DNA from 2 places in the Pseudomonas sp. CP4 genome. Region 1 is predicted to be linked to the other one. Evidence: riboswitches for the same ligand, from Rfam matches in the RefSeq annotation. Region 1 holds a riboswitch; the other holds the start of a gene.
What was found. A riboswitch is a leader RNA that binds a small molecule or an ion and turns the genes downstream of it on or off. The one in region 1 is predicted to bind cobalamin.
Positions count from the first base shown of each region.

Region 1 (3,398 bases):
AGCACGGGTGCCTTCCACGTCGGTCAGCGAATCCAGCAGATAAAGCATGCCGCCACACTCGGCGAGCAACGGCTTGCCCGCTGCGTGATGCGCGCGGATGGCTGCAAGCATCGAGGTGTTCTGCGCCAGCGCGACGTGATGCAGCTCTGGATAGCCGCCCGGCAAATACAGGCTGTCCGCGTCGGGCAATTGCGTGTCGCGGATCGGCGAGAAAAAGTGCAGCTCGGCGCCCATCGCCCGCAGCAAATCGAGGCTGGCGCCATAGGTGAAGGCAAACGCTTCATCGCGGGCGACGGCGATGCGCACACCTTTTAATAGAGGCTCGGCTTCGATGACATCAGGCGCGGCGAATTCGACCGCCGGTGGCAGCGCGACTTGGCAACTGCTGGCCAGCGCATCGGCGGCGGCGTCGAGGCGCAGATCCAGATCATTCAATTCGCTGGCCTGAACCAGGCCCAGGTGGCGGCTCGGCAATTCGATGCCGGTCTCGCGGGACAGTGCGCCGTACCAGCGCAGACCTTCGGTGAGGCTGCCTTCGAGCAATTGCGCATGGCGCAAGGTGCCGACGCGGTTGGCCAACACGCCAGCGAACGGCAAGTCCGGCTGATACTTCGCCAGGCCCAGCGCCAAGGCACCAAAGGTCTGCGCCATGGCGGTGCCGTCGATCACACCGAGCACCGGCACACCGAAGTGGCGCGCCAGATCAGCGCTGGATGGCGTGCCGTCGAACAGGCCCATCACGCCCTCGATCAGAATCAGCTCGGCCTCGGCGGCAGCTTCCCACAACAAACGGCGACTTTCCTGCTCGCCGACCATCCACATGTCCAGTTGATACACCGGCGCACCGCTGGCGCGCTCGAGGATCATCGGGTCGAGAAAGTCCGGCCCGCACTTGAACACGCGCACCTTGCGCCCTTGGTTGCGATGCAAACGGGCGAGTGCGGCGGTGACGGTGGTCTTGCCCTGACCGGAGGCCGGCGCGGCAATCAACACCGCCGGACAGTGACGTGGTTGCTTCAAAGTTCGACGCCTTTCTGCGCTTTGATCCCGGCCTGGAAGGCGTGCTTGAGCATGCCCATCTCGGTGACCGTGTCGCCCATCTCGATCATTTCCGGCTTGGCGCCGCGACCGGTAACGACCACGTGTTGCATCGGCGGACGCGCCTGCAAATCGCTGAGCACCTGATCGAGATCAAGGTAGCCGTGCTTGAGGGCGATGTTCAATTCGTCGAGCACCACCAGACCGATCGAAGGGTCGCGCAACAATTCCCGCGAGACTTCCCAAGCGGCGGTCGCCGCGGCGATGTCACGTTGGCGATCCTGGGTTTCCCAGGTGAAGCCTTCGCCCATGACGTGGAAACGCACCTGCTCGGGAAAACGGCGGAAAAACAATTCTTCGCCGGTGCTGTTGCGGCCCTTGATGAACTGCACCACGCCGCACTGCATGCCGTGGCCCATGGCACGGGCGAGCATGCCGAACGCCGAGCTGCTCTTGCCTTTGCCATTGCCGGTCAGCACCAGCACCAGGCCGCACTCGTCGGGCGAGTTGGCGATGCGTTCGTCGATCACGGCTTTCTTGCGCTGCATACGCGCCAGATGGCGTTCGTCACGCTCGGGGGAATCATTCATGGGGAGCTCTCCGTTGAGGCTGGATAACGGCGGGCAGGCACAAGAATAGACGGCAAAAAGCCTGGCATCGCCCACCGTGATGCCGCTGAGATGGATCAGGCCGGTCTCCGGGCTCATGAGCGGCATCGGCCGGACTGCGCGCCTTCCCGCTTCTTTCGAGGCAGTGGCTCAAGGCGCAGTTTTCACTCATTTACCGTTGCGGGGGCAGCGCCGGGATCGTCGTGGCTTCGCTTGAAGACCACCCTTACCGGCTTCCCTGTTTCACTCTGTCGACGCGGGGCCACAGAGCACCTGAAACAAGCGGCGAAGGTTAGAGGGTTGGGGGTGGAGCGTCAATTGAAGAGGCACATTGCGCGCAAATAGCTGCCGCTGATCAATTGTGCAGCGGCAATCTTGTGCCAGACTGTGACAAGTGATATCAAAGAGCCATGCTTTTTTTCCAAAAAGCCCACTACAACAATAAGGATGACGACGATGCAAGGCATGATCATCAGCAACCCGCGCCTGGAATTCCTGCGCCCGTTGCTGGAACGCTGGTTTGACTGTATCGATCGCTACAACACCGTTCGCGGCGACAACGACACGCCATATTGGCACGACGAAAAAGCCAATCTCGGCCTGCTCGCGGCAGCGGCGTGGATGGCGGAAATGGTCACGCTGAACGACACGGCCACGCGCAAACAGAACGAAGAAGGCGAACGCAATGCTCGCGCAGATCTGCTGATTGCCGGCGCCGAAGACCGCGCGTTCATTCAGGCCACGCAACGCTGGCCACGGGTCAACAACCTCAACCTGACCCAGGCCCTGCTCGACATCACCGCTGATGCCAAGCGCATCAGCTACGCCAGCGATCTCAAGCTCGGCTGCCTCTTTGTTGCTCCGCAAAAACCTCAGCACAGCGCCAGCCCCGAAGAATTGCAGGACATGGTTGACGACCTGCAAAAGGAACACACCTGCGCCGTGGCCTGGTATTTCCCCTACGCCTATCGCAAATTGCACAGCGACGCGGGCAACTATCATCCGGGCATCGCCGTGCTGTTCAAGGAAGCCCGCGGCTGAGCAGTTGAACCATCGGGCCTGCGCCCTCCTCTATGTTTAGGAATGCATTCATAGGGAAGATCAGCAATGCGCAAGGCCCCACTCGCTCTCATCATCGCCGTCGCTGGCGGGCTCGCCGCCTGCGGTGAAACCTCCAGCCTGCAAGTCTCCGACGGCACCGGCCCGTCGCCGAAACTGCCCGAACCGAACAAGACGCTGATCCCGACAGTCAACATCGCCCCGGCGGTGGGCTGGCCACAAGGCACGAAACCGACCGCAGCGGCCGGCACCCAGGTCGCGGCGTTTGCCGAAGGCCTCGATCACCCGCGCTGGCTCTATGTGCTGCCCAACGGCGATGTGCTGGTGGCGGAAACCAACGCGCCGCCCAAGCCTGACGACAGCAAAGGCATTCGCGGCTGGGTAATGAAGAAAGTCATGGGCAAGGCCGGCGCTGGGGTGCCGAGCCCGAACCGCATCACCCTGCTGCGTGACGCCGACCACGATGGCGTCGCCGAAACCCGCACGGTGTTTCTGCAGAACCTCAATTCGCCATTCGGCATGACGCTGGTCGGCAACGATCTGTACGTAGCCGACACCGATCGCCTGCTGCGCTTCAACTACGAGCCGGGTGCCACCGAGATCAAGACCCAACCGATCAAAGTCGTCGACTTGCCCGGCGGCACGTTGAATCACCACTGGACCAAGAACGTCATCGCCAGCAAGGACGGCAGC
Region 1 is NZ_CP180489.1:1,470,306-1,473,703, forward strand. Features, by position in the region: gene ACMYUN_RS06465 (cobyrinate a,c-diamide synthase) at 1-1,020, opposite strand, end outside; gene cobO (cob(I)yrinic acid a,c-diamide adenosyltransferase) at 1,017-1,628, opposite strand; cobalamin riboswitch at 1,709-1,938, opposite strand; gene ACMYUN_RS06475 (hypothetical protein) at 2,103-2,687, shown strand; gene ACMYUN_RS06480 (PQQ-dependent sugar dehydrogenase) at 2,754-3,398, shown strand, end outside.

Region 2 (3,398 bases), 920 kb from region 1:
GCGGGGATTATCGGGATTTTATGCAGCGCCGGCCAACGCCAGCGTCGCCTGCGCATATTTCTGCCGGGGAATCAGCAGTTTCGCCGGCGCCTGGATCAGTTGCTCGGCCAGCGCCAGCGCGGCGCTTTCTGCCACGCCGTAGCAGCCGGTGCGCTCAAAGGCGATTTGCGATTGATGGCTGAGACGCTGTTGATAGGGCGCCAGCTCGGCACTGTTGAAATACTGCAGCGGCAGGTTCAGTTGGGTGGCCAGTTCAAGCAGACCCGGTTCGTCGCGCTTGAGATCGATACTGGCCAAAGCCCTGACTGCTCGCAGTTCAATGCGATGCGCCTGCAACGCCTGATCGAGTAACGCACGCAACGTACTGGCCGGGCAGCCGCGCTGGCAGCCGAAGCCGACCACCAGAGTCGGCGCTGCGCGGTCATCGGTCATGCCTGATAGTGCCCTGCGCTTTTGCGGCGGAACAACCAGGCGCTGATCAGGCCTAGAGCCAGCCAGAATGCAACGTTGGTCAGCTGCGAAGCGATTTTGAACTGGGTTTCCAATGCCTCTGGAGCGAGCATCGAATGCACCTGCGGTTGCGGCGCGCCGATTACATGCGGCACGGCGAGAATCGCCACACCAAGAAGCTTCATCAGCCAGTGACGACTGAAGGCGATCAGTGCCAGGCCGACGGCGGTCGAAGCGGCAGCGCCGATCCACCAGATCTGCCGCGATGCCAGATCGGCGGCCGCAGTGCCCGGCAATTCAGGTGGCAGGCCCAAGGTCGGCGCGAGAACGAACGTCGCGTAACCGGCCAGACCCCAGAGCAGTCCTTGCGAGGTCTTGGTCGGCGCGCGCAGGGTGTACAGACCGGCAAGCATCAAGGCGAAACCCACCGCCACCACCAGATTGCCGCCAGTGGTCGAGACCACCCGCTGCCAGCCGTCTTCCGGCTCCCAGGCTTCGCCATCGTGGCTGTGCGCGGCAGTGCCAGCGGCGTGTTCGTGGACTTGCGCGACCGGTTCGGATTTCTCGAAGGTTTCCGCCTCCAAAATCAGTGGCGAAACCCAGAAACTCTGCAGCAAGGTCAGCAGCAGGGCGGCCAGCAAGCCGCTGAAGCCTGCGGTTTGCGCGATACGCTTGATCATCTCGGCAAGCCTCAGTGGCACGGGAACGCAGCGCTGTGGCGGGTATCGTGGGCGGCGTTGTGCACCGCTTCGATGTGCGAGAAACCGGCGAACCAGACAAGGCTGGCACCGAGGATCGAGGCGAAGAGGGCGGCGGCCACGCGTTGGCCGAGTGTGGTACTGCTGGAAATGTGGTCAGTGTGGCTAACGGTATTGCTGATGATCGACATAGCGCTTCCCTCTGAAATGTCAGCGGGTAAACAGAGCGCATGAAAATCCCTGCGAGCCGGGCACGCAGGGATTTCGAACAGCGCCCGCCCACCGCGGGTTTGTTTGTGGTCAGCGGCGCTTGCGCGCGCTGGGTGTTGCGGGCCGGTCTCCGGGCTCACGAGGGGTTGGCACGAGGCCGATCTGCAAGCGTCACCTTCCCATGCCGGGGCACAGTGGATCTGACGCTTCGCTCGCTTACCGTTGCGGGGGCAGCACCGGACTGACATGGCTTTGAGTAAAGCACATGATTCACCGGTTTCCCGTTTCACCCTGTGAAGGGCACCCGAAACAAGGTGGGCAGGAGAACATGGGTTTGGGTTTTTAGTCAATTTCCGGGGGCGGATCCGTTGCTGCGGGGGGGCGTTTTTTTCGGGTGTTTTTGTGTGTATATCCGTTGCTGCGGTAACGGCTGCTTAGGGTTTCGCCCTTACGGCGACTCACTTTTTTTACAAACGCCTAAAAAAAGTAAGCAAAAAAACGCTTGCTCCTACGTTCGGCCCTCGCAGGCTCGGGTTCCTTCGCTCCGGGATCGGTCCCGTAACGAAGGTGCCCCGAGTTCCAGCGAGCGGGCCGTACGCCGGGGCAAAGCCTTTTGGTTCCTTTTTGCTGGGCCGGCACTCCGGCGTTTGAAAAAGGGACTCGCTGTAAGAGCGAAACCATAGGAAGCCGTTACCGCAGCAACGGATATACCCCCAGTTTCAGACTCACCGACCATTGACCCACGACGGACCCATGCGTAGCCTTGCGCTTTCGAGGTTCTTCGGCACTCGCCGAAGCTAAGAAGGGAACGCGGTCGAAGCCGCGGCTGCCCCCGCAACTGTGAACGGTGATGTTCGTTGCCACGCCACTGCCAGCTCAACCGATGAGCCAGCGGGAAGGCGCAGCGAATGCCAAGCCCCGCGCCTGAACGCCGTCAGCCAGGAGACCTGCCTCGTCACAGATTCTCACTACAACCGGGCGGGGTGATCCGGTGGCGAATGCTTCCGGCGTGCACGCGCGCTGCCGGTTCTCGTCCCGTATGCCCGCCGCTTGCCAAAGGGCATACCGATGAAAACACTGGCCAAACTCCCCGTCACCATCGTCACCGGTTTCCTCGGTTCGGGCAAAACCACGCTGCTACGGCACATGCTCGATAACGCTCAGGGCCGGCGCATCGCGGTGATCGTCAACGAGTTTGGTGAGCTCGGCATCGACGGTGAAATCCTCAAGCAATGCACCATCGGCTGCACCGAAGAAGAGGCCAGTGGCCGTGTTTATGAGCTGGCCAACGGCTGCCTGTGCTGCACGGTGCAGGAAGAGTTCTTTCCGGTAATGCGCGAACTGGTCGCCCGTCGCGGTGACCTCGATCACATCCTTATCGAAACCTCCGGCCTGGCCCTGCCCAAGCCGTTGGTGCAAGCCTTCCAGTGGCCGGAAATCCGCAGCGCCTGCACCGTCGACGCAGTCATCACCGTAGTCGACAGCCCGGCTGTTGCTGCTGGCACCTTCGCCGCGTTCCCGGATCAGGTCGATGCCCAGCGCAAACTCGATCCGAACCTTGATCACGAGTCGCCGCTGCACGAATTGTTCGCCGATCAACTGGCCAGTGCTGACCTGGTCATCCTCAACAAAGCCGACCAGACCAGCGCGGAAGATCTGGCTCGGGTGCGCGCTGAAGTCGCCGAAGAGCTGCCGCCAGCGGTAAAAATCATCGAAGCCAGCAACGGCCGCCTGCCGCTCGACGTGTTGATCGGCCTCGGTACCGGCTCTGAGGAGCATATCGACAGCCGCCACAGTCACCACGATCACCACCATGACGGTGATGACGACGATCACGATCACGACGCCTTCGATTCGATCTCCATCGAACTGCCGCAAGCCGATGAAAGCCTGCTGCTCGACGCGCTGACGCAACTCGTGGTGCAACACGGCATTCTGCGCGTGAAAGGTTTCGCGGCGATTCCGAACAAGCCGATGCGCCTGTTGATCCAGGGTGTGGGCACGCGTTTCGACAAGCATTTCGACCGCCAGTGGGGTGCC
Region 2 is NZ_CP180489.1:552,525-555,922, reverse strand. Features, by position in the region: gene ACMYUN_RS02275 (cobalamin biosynthesis protein) at 19-432, opposite strand; gene ACMYUN_RS02270 (CbtA family protein) at 429-1,130, opposite strand; gene ACMYUN_RS02265 (CbtB domain-containing protein) at 1,142-1,339, opposite strand; cobalamin riboswitch at 1,462-1,681, opposite strand; cobalamin riboswitch at 2,116-2,328, shown strand; gene cobW (cobalamin biosynthesis protein CobW) at 2,427-3,398, shown strand, end outside.
Region 2: it holds a riboswitch for cobalamin, as region 1 does, so the genes downstream of both, ACMYUN_RS02265 (CbtB domain-containing protein) here and cobO (cob(I)yrinic acid a,c-diamide adenosyltransferase) in region 1, are expected to answer to the same signal.